Regions from separate parts of the Microbacterium sp. NPDC058342 genome, predicted to be linked through region 2. Evidence: riboswitches for the same ligand, from Rfam matches in the RefSeq annotation. Region 2 holds a riboswitch; the other holds the start of a gene.
What was found. Region 2 has a riboswitch for thiamine pyrophosphate ahead of ACFWHT_RS11220 (ECF transporter S component). Riboswitches for the same ligand answer to the same signal wherever they lie in the genome.
Positions count from the first base shown of each region.

Region 1 (5,948 bases), on a different contig from region 2:
GGGACGATCACGGGAGTGAACGAGATGCGGATTCCCGCGGGCGCGACACCGGATGCTGCGGCGAGCGCCTGACGGATTTCGGGGATGTGCCGGTGGGTGCCGCCGACCGCATAGGGGTTGGCGGTGCCCAGCAGCTCGCTGCCGAGGAGGTGCGTCTTCAGGCTCTTGCCCGCACCGGACGGCCCGACGGCGAGGACGGTCACGATGTCGGACGGATCGATGACGCCCGCCGCGACTCCGGGAGCGAGGCTGAGGCTCACGGTCGACGCGTTGCACCCGGGGGCCGCGATGCGCGTCGCGCCGCGCAGGTTCTCGCGCTGCTTACGGCCGTTCACGAGCAGCTCGGGGACGCCGTAGCTCCACGGGTCGTGGAAGGCGCCGCCGTAGAAGGCATCCCACGCATCCCGCGAGGTGAGGCGGTGGTCGGCACCCGCGTCGATCACGAGCGGGGTGTCGCCGAGGGCATCCGTGTACTGGCCCGACTGCCCGTGCGGCAGCGCGAGGAAGACGATGTCGTGCCCGGCGAGCGTCTCGGGGGTGGTGTCCTGAAGGGTCAGATGCGCGAGCGAGCGCAGATGCGGCTGGTGCTGCACGAGTGGCTGACCCGCAGTGGAGTGCGCGGTGACGGTGCGGATCTCGATGTCGGGATGCGCGGCGAGAAGCCGCAGGATCTCGCCTCCCGCATAGCCTGATGCGCCGGAGACGGCGACGGAGTACGTCATGGTTCTACCTTAACGGTCGAGTCGCGCCCGATGACGGGCGTGACCCACTGACAGGGGGCCGGGGCGGCGACACCGGCTCCGGCCTCGAACCATCGCGGAACGGGCTGCGCGGGGTCGCCTAGAGTCGGCGGCCGGCGCGGCGTCGGCGCACGGGGGCGACACCCGGAAGGGGCGTCAGCGAGAAGTGTGCGGCCGAAGGCATGACGCGACAGTAGCGCCGATCGCGCAGCATCCGCAAATCCGCGGCGTCACGGGCCGCACCGCCCGCCCGGGCTCCGCTCATCTCAGATCGAAGAACGCCCGCTCGTGTTCCGCTGCCGCGACGAACTCCCGGCGCATGCGGCGCCTGCGCTCCCCGTCTGCTGCCGCAGCCGCCGTCACGACGTAGCCGATGGCTCGTTCCGTGGCGATCGCGAAGCCGGGGTCGGCGTACGTCGCCAGCCACGAGGCGTACGGATGTCGCGGATCGGACGCGTACGCGCCGAAGTCGCCGGCGTGCAGCCGGCGTCCCAGATCCGTGTACAGCCAGAAGCACGGCAGGACCGCCGCGATCAGCACGGCGTAGTCACCGGAGAATGCGGCGGCGCGCAGGTGGTCGAGGTAGGCGGCGTTCACCGCGCTCGGCTCCGCGGCGAAGGTCGCTGCCGAGATCCCCGTCTCGGGCGTCAGCCAGGTGGCGTGCAGCTCGAGCTCACCGGCGATCGAGCCGTGCGAGGACTCCGCCCAGAAGCCCTGCTCCTCGGCGGTGGGGGCGAGGCGGGCGGCCTCTGCCAGCACGCGCGCGTACTCGCGCAGGTACAGGGCGTCCTGGGCGAGGTAGGTCAGGAACAGCTCGCGATCGAGCGTTCCGTCGGCGAGGGCGCGGATGAACGGGAGCTCATCGATGTCGCGCCGGATGCCCGCGATGCCCCGCCACCAGTCGGAGCGGATGTCCGCGGCACTCGGCGCCGTCTCGAGCCCACCGCGTCGCCACAGCCCGGCGAAATGGTTGACGGGTCCGTGTCCGCGCCCCACGTGCAGCTCGTCGCTCGAGCGCAGCGCCTCGCGCAGCCAGGCGCGGGATCCACCGACGGCTTCTGCGGGCGACTCGCCGCGCGCCAGACGGGTGGCGAGCGCCGAGGACAGCGAGCATCCGGTGCCGTGCGTGTTCGCGGTGTCGATGCGGGGGCCCGGGAACTCGACGATCGCGCCGCGTCCGACGAGCGCATCGGGGGCGTCGGCGCCGTCGAGGTGGCCGCCCTTGACGAGCACCCGCGCATCGATCGCGCCGGAGAGCACGGATGCCGCGGCGAGCGCATCCTCCCAGTCGCCGAACTCCCGGCCGGTCAGCACGCCGAGCTCAGAGAGGTTCGGGGTCACCACATCGGCGCGACGCAGCAGGTCGCCCAGCGCCTGCTCGGCCTCGGCGTCCAGCAGCCGGTCGCCGCTGGTGGCGATCATCACGGGGTCGATGACGACGATCGGGGGACGCACGGTGTCGAGCCAGCTGGCGACGGCGCGGATGACGTCGGCGTTCGCGAGCATCCCGATCTTCACCGCGTCGATGACGACGTCGTCCGAGATCGCGTCGAGCTGCTCGCGCAGGAACTCGGCCGGCGGCACGTGCACGGCACGGACCCCCTGCGTGTTCTGGACGGTGAGAGCGGTGATCGCCGCCATGCCGTAGCCGCCGTTCGCGGCGATGGACTTCAGGTCCGCCTGGATGCCCGCACCGCCGGACGGATCGCTGCCCGCGATGCTGAGCACGCGGGGAATGCCCGCGGCACGCCAGCGGCTCACGAAGTCGGCGGCTCGCTGCGCGGGATCCTCGGCCGCGCACAGCGCCGAGACGACCGCGAGTCCCGCCGCGCCGGCATCCCGCAGCTCCTCGGTGTCGTCGATGCCCACTCCGCCGATCGCGACGCACGGCAGCGGGCTGGCGGCGGCGAACGCGCGGAAGCCGTCCACCCCGAGTGCCGGCGGGTGGTCGGGCTTGGTGCTGGTCGGGCGGATCACGCCGACCCCCAGGTAGTCGACGGTACCCGCAGGAAGCGCGAGCACGGCCTCGAGGTGCTCGGGACTGTTGGCGGTGAGGCCGATCAGCGCATCGGGTCCGAGCTCGGCGCGGGCGCGGAGCACGGATGCGTCGCCCTGTCCCAGGTGCACGCCGTCGATGCGGGCGCCGGCCGCACGGGCGGCGAGCGCCGCGTCGAGCCGGTCGTTCACCATGAGCAGCGCGCGACCGTCGATGACCTGCGACAGCTCGATCAGCCGAGCCGCGGTCTCGGCATCCGTCGCCTCCTTGTCGCGCAGCTGCACGATGCGGGCGCCGCCGTCGACGGCCAGGCGCACGGTCTCGGACACCCCGCGGTCGCCGCACAGCATCCGGTCGGTGACGAGGTACAGCGAGAGGTCGGCGTTCACAGTGCCTCCGCCTCGAAGCGGGCGGCGGCGATGTCCTCGGGCTGCAGGCCGGCGAGGTCGTCGAGCAGTGCGACGGCGAAGCTGCCGGGTCCTGCGGAGCGCGCAGCCGCGCGCTCCGCGGCGATCGTGTAGAAGAGGCTCGCCGCCGCGACGGCGGTCAGGGCATCCGCTCCGGTGCCGCGGGCGGCGCCGAGGAAGGCTGCCATCACCGCCCCCAGAGCACAGCCGCCGCCCGTCACCCGGGTGAGCAGTTCGTCGCCGTTCGCGAGCCGCAGCACCCGCTCTCCGTCGGTGAGGAGATCGACGCGACCGGACACGGCCACGACGCTGCCGTGCCGGTGCGCCAGTGCGCGTGCGGCCTCGGCTGCGGCATCCGTCGTGTCGGTGGCGTCGACACCGCGACCACCGGCGCTGAGACCGGCGAGCGCGAGGATCTCGGAGGCGTTGCCGCGGATCGCGGTCGGGCGCTGCTGTGCGAGTTCGTGCGCGAGCGCCGTGCGGATCGGCAACGCCCCGATCGCGACGGGATCGAGCACCCACGGCGTGCCTGCGGCGTTCGCGCCGGCGACGGCTTCGAGGCTCGCCGCCCGCTGCTCGGGCGTCGGAGTGCCGAGGTTGATGAGCACGCCCGAGGCGATGCCCGCGAACATCCCGGCCTCGCCGACGATGTCGACCATCGCCGGGGCCGCGCCGACGGCGAGCAGCACGTTGGCGGTGAAGCCGGTGACCACCGCGTTCGTGATGCAGTGGGTGAGGGGCGGGCCCGCGCGCAGCGCCCTCAGCAGGTCGGCCGCCTCGGTGGCGAGGCCGGGGGCGGATGCAGGACGCAGAGGATCGCTCATTCGCGACATCCCTTCGCTAGTACGAACTAGATCAGGTTCGACGGGTCTGTTCTCAGCCGCGGATGCGGCACCCCGTGTCACTGATCGCGAGTCTAGCGAAGGACGTCGGTCGTCGGGTCGGCTCAGTCGTCAGCGGGATCGACGTCGGCCGGCACGAGCTGTCCGATGAGCTCCTGCTCCTCCGCACGGGTCAGTCCCGCGCGGCGCTCGCGATCGAGCCCGCGGGCGCGCTCGTCGTGGAGCACGCGCCGGATGGTGTCGTCGATCGGCGTGAGGCGACCACCGGATGCCTTGTACGCGGTGTTGTCCCGACGGGCGAACCCGGGCATGTCCGCGGGGAGCCACAGCGGCAGGGAACGCTCTCCCATCCAGTAGTCCACGCCGTGCCCGCGCAGCCAGTCGTCGGAGGCCTCGAGGAGCTCGCCGGTGTGGCCGGCGGCCGAGCGGATGCGGCGCAGCACGTCGACGAGCGGGTGAGCGTCTCCGATCGCGTTGACGATCCCCTGCCTGCTGCCGCTCACCAGCAGTTCGGCGACGTCGTCGACGTCGATCACCTGCGTGTACCTGTCGGCGAGGGTGGGGACGAGTACAGGCTGGTTCCCGGCGCGGTCGAACGCCGCCGCCCAGTACCCGAAGCGGTCGCTGGGATCGCCTTCCCCGACGATCAGGCCGGGCCGGACGATGAAGGCCCGCTCCCCCAGCGCGCTCACGGCCTGCTCCGCGGCGACCTTCTCCGCGCCGTACTCGTACTCGTCGCCCTCCTGCGCGGGCTCGTGCAGTGCCCCGGATTCGTCGAGCCCGAGGGTCGTGTCGTCGGAGTACGCCGACATCGACGAGACGTAGGTCCAGTGCGCTGTGCTCGCACCGAGCGCCGCGACCGCCTCGCGCACGTGCCGCGCCCGGGAGGAGATGTCGACCACCTCGTCCCAGTGCTGTTCGCGCAGCCGGTCGTACACGGCCGGATCATCGCGATCCCCGCGCAGCAGCACCGTCCCGTCCGGCGCGGGACGTCCGCCCCGCGCGAGGCAGGTCACCTGCGCCCCGGCATCCCGCCACTTCCGCGCGATCCGCCCCGACAGCCACCCGGTTCCACCGAGCACCAGCACCTGAGTCATGACGCCATGACAGCATCCGGACGCTCCACAGGGAAGGGCTTCCGCTGTCAGCGGATGCGACCCCGCTCCCGCCGAAGGACGGGACTCACCACGGCATCGGACGGTCCGGCCCGCGACGGCTGTCGTCGGGCATGTGCGGAAGGTGCTCGCCGCCGGCGCGGATGCAGAGCCAGCGCAGTTCGCCCGGGCTGTCCGGCAGTGCCCGCCAGGTGCGCCACACGCCCTGACCCACACGCACGACCGTGCCCTCCTCCACGTCGACGACGTCGTCGTCCAGCCCCATCTGGCCGCGTCCGGCGAGGAACACGTACAGCTCCTCGACCTTCTCGTGCACGTGCCAGTAGCCGGCTTCCTCACCCGGGACCAGGGCGTTCGCCGTCATGCCGATGTACTGCATGGTCAGCTCGTGGTCGACGACGCGGCGGCCGTCGCGCGAGCGCGCCTCATCGAATCCGCCATGGAACGCGCGCCAGTCCTGCAGCGCGCCGATCTCGGTCACCTGGTAGTCGCTCATCGCATCTCCTTCTCTTCGGATCCGTTCTCGGCATGCTCGGCCTCGCGGGTCCAGCTGTGCGCACCCCGGCGGTACACCAGCCGCAGATGGTCGCGGTCCTGCGCACCCTGCCAGAACTCGATGCGCTCCGGAACGACGCGCCAGAGCACCCAGTCTCCGGCGGCGACCCCGGCGCGGGCGGCGGGCGAGCGAGCGGCGAGATCCGCCGCGGACTCCGCTGCGGTGGCCTCGTGCACACTGCCGCGCACGCGCACCGCGCGGACCAGCGGCTGCCACCAGAAGCTCAGCGCCGCAGCAGGCCGGGCGGCGAGCTGCACGCCCTTGGCAGAGCGTCGATGCCCGGCGAAGCCCC
Region 1 is NZ_JBHXID010000003.1:241,088-247,035, reverse strand. Features, by position in the region: gene argC (N-acetyl-gamma-glutamyl-phosphate reductase) at 1-722, opposite strand, end outside; gene ACFWHT_RS14985 (bifunctional hydroxymethylpyrimidine kinase/phosphomethylpyrimidine kinase) at 1,002-3,125, opposite strand; gene thiM (hydroxyethylthiazole kinase) at 3,122-3,967, opposite strand; TPP riboswitch at 3,959-4,052, opposite strand; gene ACFWHT_RS14975 (NAD-dependent epimerase/dehydratase family protein) at 4,090-5,082, opposite strand; gene ACFWHT_RS14970 (cupin domain-containing protein) at 5,168-5,596, opposite strand; gene ACFWHT_RS14965 (pyridoxal 5'-phosphate synthase) at 5,593-5,948, opposite strand, start outside.
Region 1: linked by a shared signal. The riboswitch ahead of thiM (hydroxyethylthiazole kinase) and the one ahead of ACFWHT_RS11220 (ECF transporter S component) in region 2 are both predicted to bind thiamine pyrophosphate.

Region 2 (5,948 bases):
GCGGCCTGTCCGATCTGGCCGTCGAAGGCGGCGACGCTCGCGGTGTTCACGATCACGCCGCGGTCGCCGGCGTCGGTGGGCTCGTTCTGCGCGATCACGGCGGATGCCTGCGAGATGACGTTGAACGTGCCGACGAGGTTGATGCGGATGACCCGCTCGAACCCGGCGAGGTCGGCGGGGCTTCCGTCGCGGTCGAGGACCTTCGCGGGCGGAGCGATGCCGGCGCAGTTGACGACGACGCGCAGGGGTGCGGTCGCCTGCGCGGATGCCACCGCCGCCGCGACCTGGTCGGGGCTGGTGACGTCGGCAGGGGCGAAGATGCCGCCGAGCTCCGCGGCGATCTCGGCGCCCGGCGAGCTCGGCAGGTCGACGATCGTCACCTGCGCGCCGCCAGCGGCGAGCCGTCGTGCGCTGGCGAGTCCGAGCCCGCTGGCGCCGCCTGTGATGAGCGCGCCCTGCCCCGTGATCTGCATGTGTTCTCCTTCGAACGGCTGCGCGGACGGCGGATCGCGCCGTCACTGCGACTGAGTCTCAGCATACGTGGTCCTGAGTCTCCCTGTGGCGGGATCTTCGAGACGAGGGGATGCTGAGCACATGGAACTTCGTCGCAAACGAGCCTACGACAGCGCCTCCCCCGACGACGGGTTCCGTGTTCTCGTCGATCGGCTGTGGCCGCGCGGCGTCTCGAAGGAGCGCGCGGCGATCGACCTCTGGGCCAAGGACGTCGCCCCCACCGCCGAGCTGCGGCGCGCGTGGCACGCCCCAGGCGCCGAGTTCGAGACGAACGCCGAACGCTACCGGGCACAGCTCGCGGGCCCGAGCGCGGACGCGCTGCAGGAACTGGTGGGCGAGCTCCGAGGGCGCCCGGTCGTCACCCTGGTCTACGCCGTCCACGACACCGAGCACAATCACGTCGTGGTGCTGGAAGGCGTGCTGAAGCCGCTGCTCGGTTGAGTGCTGCGCTCAGGAGGGCCCGAGGATGAAGTTCCAGGTGCCCGCGGCCACCGCGATCGCGATCGCCGCCCCCGAGATGGCGGCACCGATCGACAGGAGCATCCACTCCGGCCGGCCGAAGCGTGCGGGACGCGCCCACGTGCGTCGCACCGGCGAGCCGAAGCCGCGAGCCTCCATCGCCGTCGACAGTTTGGCGCCGCGTCGGATCGACAGCACGAGCAGGGCGAACGCCATCCCGAGGAACCGGCGCACCCGTCCCCGGTCCGCCACCCCGCGAGCGCGTCGCGCGAGCTGCAGCGCTCGCCAGTCGTCGATGAACAGCCCCACCATGCGCAGCCCGGCCAGCGCGCCGAGCACGAACCGTGCAGGCAGCCGCCACGTCTGCGCCAGCCCGTCGGCGAGATCGGTCGGGTCGACCGTGATGAACAGCACGACCGAGGGCAGGGCGATCGCGAGAACGCGCAGCACGGTGGCCCCGGCGAGCAGCAGCGACCCGTCGCTGATGCGCACGAGGAACCATTCCAGGTGCACGGTGCCGCTCGCCTCGCCGTAGAGCGCGATCGTCAGACCGGTGAGGGGGGCGGCAAGCCACACCGGCCACGTGCGCAGCCAGAACTCGCGCCAGCCGATTCCCGCGAACAGGAACAGCACGCATTCCAGCACGAGCGCCACCGCGGCCGAGACCATGTCGAGGGTGAGGATCAGCGGCAGGGCCACCAGCGCGCTCGCCCCCAGCTTCGCGACCGGGTTGATCCGCGCGATGGTCCCCGTTCTCGCCCTGGTCTCGAGCAGCGTCACGACACAGCTCCCATCTCGAAGCGGACGGCGTGCAGCGCGGTGACGACATCCGGATCGTGCGTCACCGTGATCACCGCGGAACCCTCGTCGTCGCGCAGCGATGCGAGCATGGCGACGAGCTCCTGCCAGGTGCGCGCGTCCTGACCGAAGGTGGGCTCGTCGAGCATCAGCACCTGCGGGCGGGTCGCGAGGGATGCCGCGACCGTGAGACGTCTCTTCTCACCGCCCGACAGCGTGTACGGGTTCGCTCGGGCGAGCCGGTCCAGTCGCAGGCGCTGGAGCAGTTCGTCCGTGCGCGCAGCGATCTCGGCATCCGCGAGGCCGAGCGAACGGGGCCCGACCTCGAGCTCGTCCTGCACGGTCTTCGACAGCAGCTGGTGCTCGGGCTCCTGGAAGACGGTGCCGATGCGGGTGAGCAGCTGCCGTGACGCCCAGCGGATCGGCTCCGGCCCCGCGCCGGCGGCGAGATGATCGGATGCCGTGACCCCGCCGGCCGCGGGTGGCAGGAGTCCCGCGAGGGTCAGCCCGAGCGTCGACTTGCCCGCACCGTTCGGGCCGGTGATCGCCAGCACCGACCCCGACCGCACCTCGAGATCGATGCCGTGCGCGACGGTCGCGCCGCGCACGCGAGCGACCGACAGCTCCGCGGCGTGCAGCAGCTGCGGCCCGGGCGCGGACGCCGGAGCGGGTGGGAAGCGGGGCGGATGCCCTGGCACCCACACCCCGGCCTCGGCCAGCCGGGCGCCCTCGTCGACGAGCACGCGATCGGGATGCCCGTCCGCGATCACACCGCCCCCTCCGATCACGATGACGCGATCGATCAGCGGGAGCCACACGTCGAGACGGTGCTCGACGACGACCAGCGTGGTGTGCTGCGTGCGCAGCATCCGCTCCACCGCTTCCCTGACCTCGACCACCCCGTCGGTGTCGAGATTCGCGGTCGGTTCGTCGAGCAGCAGCAGTCCCGGCTGCATCGCCAGCGAGCCGGCGAGCGCGAGGCGCTGCTTCTGCCCGCCGGACAGCGCCTTGGTGGGCCGATCCAGGGGAACGTCGAGACCGACCGCGTCCAGTGCCGACCCGACCCGGCGCCAGATCTCCGCACGCGGGACGCCCAGGTTCTCACAGCCGAAGGCCACGTCATCGCCGACGCGGGCGAGGATGACCTGCGAATCAGGATCCTGCAGCACGAGCCCGACGCGGCCGCGCGCCGAGGCCGCAGGCATCCCTCCGATCAGCAGCTCCCCTTCGGCCTCGCCCTCCTCGTCGCCGCCGAGCACGCCGGCGAGTCCGTGCAGCAGGGTCGACTTGCCGGCGCCGGAGGCGCCGAGCAGCAGCACGCGCTCGCCCTCCTCGATCCGCAGCGACACGTCCCGCAGCGCCCACGCGAGCCGGCTGGAATGCCGCCATCCCCAGCCGCGCGCCTCGACCGCGAGCGGCCGGTTCCCGGCGGATGCCATGTCAGACGCGCGCCCGGACCTCACGGCCCGACCCGAAGCGGTCCAACGCGCCCGTCGCCGCGAGACCCCGGGTCAGGAGCCAGCCGAGCAGTCCCGCGAGCACGGCGCCGGAGAGCACGGTGCAGATCATGTAGACGGTGGTGAACGTCGCATCCGATCCGGCGAACCAGAGGATCATGTTGTTGATCCCGCCCGCGAGAGCGGCGCCGGCTCCGGCGAGCACCGCGACGGGCAGCGTCCATACCCGGTAGGCGAAGAGCAGGAAGATCAGTTCGGCGCCGAGTCCCTGCACGAGGCCGGCCTCGATCGTGAGGAACCCTCCCCACTGCGCGCCCGCGAGCGCAGAGACCACGGCGGCGATCGTCTCGACGTAGATCGCGGCGCCGGCCTTGCGGATCACCAGGCCGCCGAGCACGCCGGCGATCAGCCACGGGCCGTCGAGCAGTCCCTGGACGCCGGGCATCAAGGGTTCGAGCAGGGCCTTCGGCCCGAGGTACCCGAAGTTCCAGGCGTAGAACAGGAATCCGCAGGCGACTCCGAGGACGCTGGCGACGACGATGTCGACGACGCGCCAGCGGAGGGCGCCGGGGCGGAGGAATCCGGCGCGGACGGGCGCGGATGTGGACGTGGGTGCGGACGTGTTCATAGGAACTCCTCCCTGCGCCGGCATGATCCGGATCAGGTTCGACGGTCGAAGCGCGGTTCGCTTCCTCTCAGCCCGGCACGCCGGACTCCCGTGGTGATGACCTCGATCATAGTCCGGTGAGTGCTTGGTAGCGTAGGTCGGGTGACTGTCTCCCCCGAGTCCACGCGTGCTCTCACGCGCCGATCGCTGCGCGAGCGGTCTCGCGCGCACGGCGAGCAGGCAGACGACGGGCAGGAGACGTCCGTCGCCGACGGGTCGCAGGACACGTCGGCGGCCCCGGACGGCGCGGTTCCCGTCGCCCCGGCGCGGGACGACGATACTGACCTTGTGGATGTCGACGACGAGACCACGGTCCCCGAGACCGGTCCGCCCCGCGGACGCGCCGCCGACCCCGCCGACGCGGCCCCGATCGCCGCGACCGCCCTCTTCGGCCCCGACGAGGGCGAAGCCCCGCCCGAGTCCCTCTCCGAGCCGCACTCCGACGGCGACTCGAATCCCGAGGTGCACGACGAGCGCGAGCCCGTCCGGGCCTGGGCCGACGAGACGCATCCGACGACGGCACTGACCTGGCTCGACCCGCGACGGGTGGCCGTCGCGGACGCGGCGGATGCCGAGGCGTCGGATCTCTTCGCGGGAGCCCGCCTGACACCCGGCTGGCGGCGCCCCCGGGTGCTCTTCCCCGTCGGCATCGTCGCGGCGCTCTGCGCTTCGTACGTCGCCACGACGCTGCTGTGGCCGCTGCACGAGGTCCCGCCGACCATCACGGCCACGCAGGTGGAGATCGATCCCGCTCCCGCCGCGACCGCAACAGCTCCCGCGCAGGGCAGCGCGGCGGTCGCCGTGGAGGGCATCGCGCCGCTGGCGTCGACCACCTCGCAGGACGAGATCGCGAGCATCACCAAGGTCGCAAGCGTCCTGATGGTGCTCGACGAGCTGCCGCTCGAGGTCGGCGAGCAGGGCCCGAGCTTCGCGTTCACCTACGCCGACTCCCGTGACTACTGGAGCTACCGTCGCGCGAACCAGTCCTCGCTCGACGTGCCCGTTGGCGCGAGCCTGACCGAGTACCAGATGCTGCAGGGCATTCTGCTCGGCTCCGCGAACAACTACATCGACCGGCTTTCCGACGAGCTCTGGGGCTCCGACCGCGCGTTCGCCGCAGCGTCGGCCACGTGGCTGAGGGACCACGGCATCTCCGGCGTCACGCTCGTGACGCCGTCCGGATTCGACAGCGGCAACGTCGCCACACCCGCGGGCCTGGTCCAGCTCGGCGAGCTGGCGATGAAGAACCCCGTCTTCGCCGAGATCGTCGGCACGAGATCGGCGGAGATCCCCGGCGTGGGCACGGTCACCAACACGAACGGGATGCTGAAGGACGCCGGCGTCGTCGGTGTGAAGACCGGCACGCTGTCGCACTGGAACCTGCTCACCGCCAAGGAGGTGCAGGTCGGCGAGAACACGGTGCGGCTCTTCGCCGCCGTGCTCGGCCAGGACAGCAACAAGGCGCGCCTCGCCGTCACCCGCTCGCTGTTCGCCGAGGTGGAGGAATCCCTCGCCGAGCAGCCCGTGTCGGTGCCGGCTGGAACCGTCGTGGGTCAGGTCACGACCGAGTGGGGAGCCGAGGTGGACGTCGTGACGGACGCCGATGCCCGCGTGGTGCTGTGGAACGGCGCCTCCGCGACGGCGACCGCCTCGCTCGATCTCGGCGCCAGGACGACCGCAGGCGCGGAGGCGGGCACGCTCACGGCCGAGGGCCCGATCGACTCCGCAGAGACGTCGGTGTCGCTCGCCGACGACGTGCCCGCGCCCAGCCTCTGGTGGCGCCTCACCCATCCGCTCGAGCTGTTCGGTCTCGACAAGGACTGAGTCGGCCTCGGCGATGACCGGGCCGGGCATCGACGTGGACGGCGCGCCGACCTCGCCCGCCGAAAGACGCCCGCCCCCGAGCGGGGACGGGCGTCTCTGGGACAGCGGGTCAGGCCCGGCCGGTGTCGGATGCCGTCGACTCGACGGAATCGGCGGCCACCGTCTCGTTCGTGGGCTCGGCATCCTCGTCGGATGCGCCGTCCTCGGCGTCTCCCGTCACCACGACCGGC
Region 2 is NZ_JBHXID010000002.1:271,694-277,641, reverse strand. Features, by position in the region: gene ACFWHT_RS11240 (SDR family NAD(P)-dependent oxidoreductase) at 1-473, opposite strand, end outside; gene ACFWHT_RS11235 (DUF488 domain-containing protein) at 595-954, shown strand; gene ACFWHT_RS11230 (energy-coupling factor transporter transmembrane component T family protein) at 964-1,752, opposite strand; gene ACFWHT_RS11225 (ABC transporter ATP-binding protein) at 1,749-3,209, opposite strand; gene ACFWHT_RS11220 (ECF transporter S component) at 3,211-3,855, opposite strand; TPP riboswitch at 3,848-3,957, opposite strand; gene ACFWHT_RS11215 (D-alanyl-D-alanine carboxypeptidase family protein) at 3,997-5,718, shown strand; gene ACFWHT_RS11210 (ABC transporter ATP-binding protein) at 5,828-5,948, opposite strand, start outside.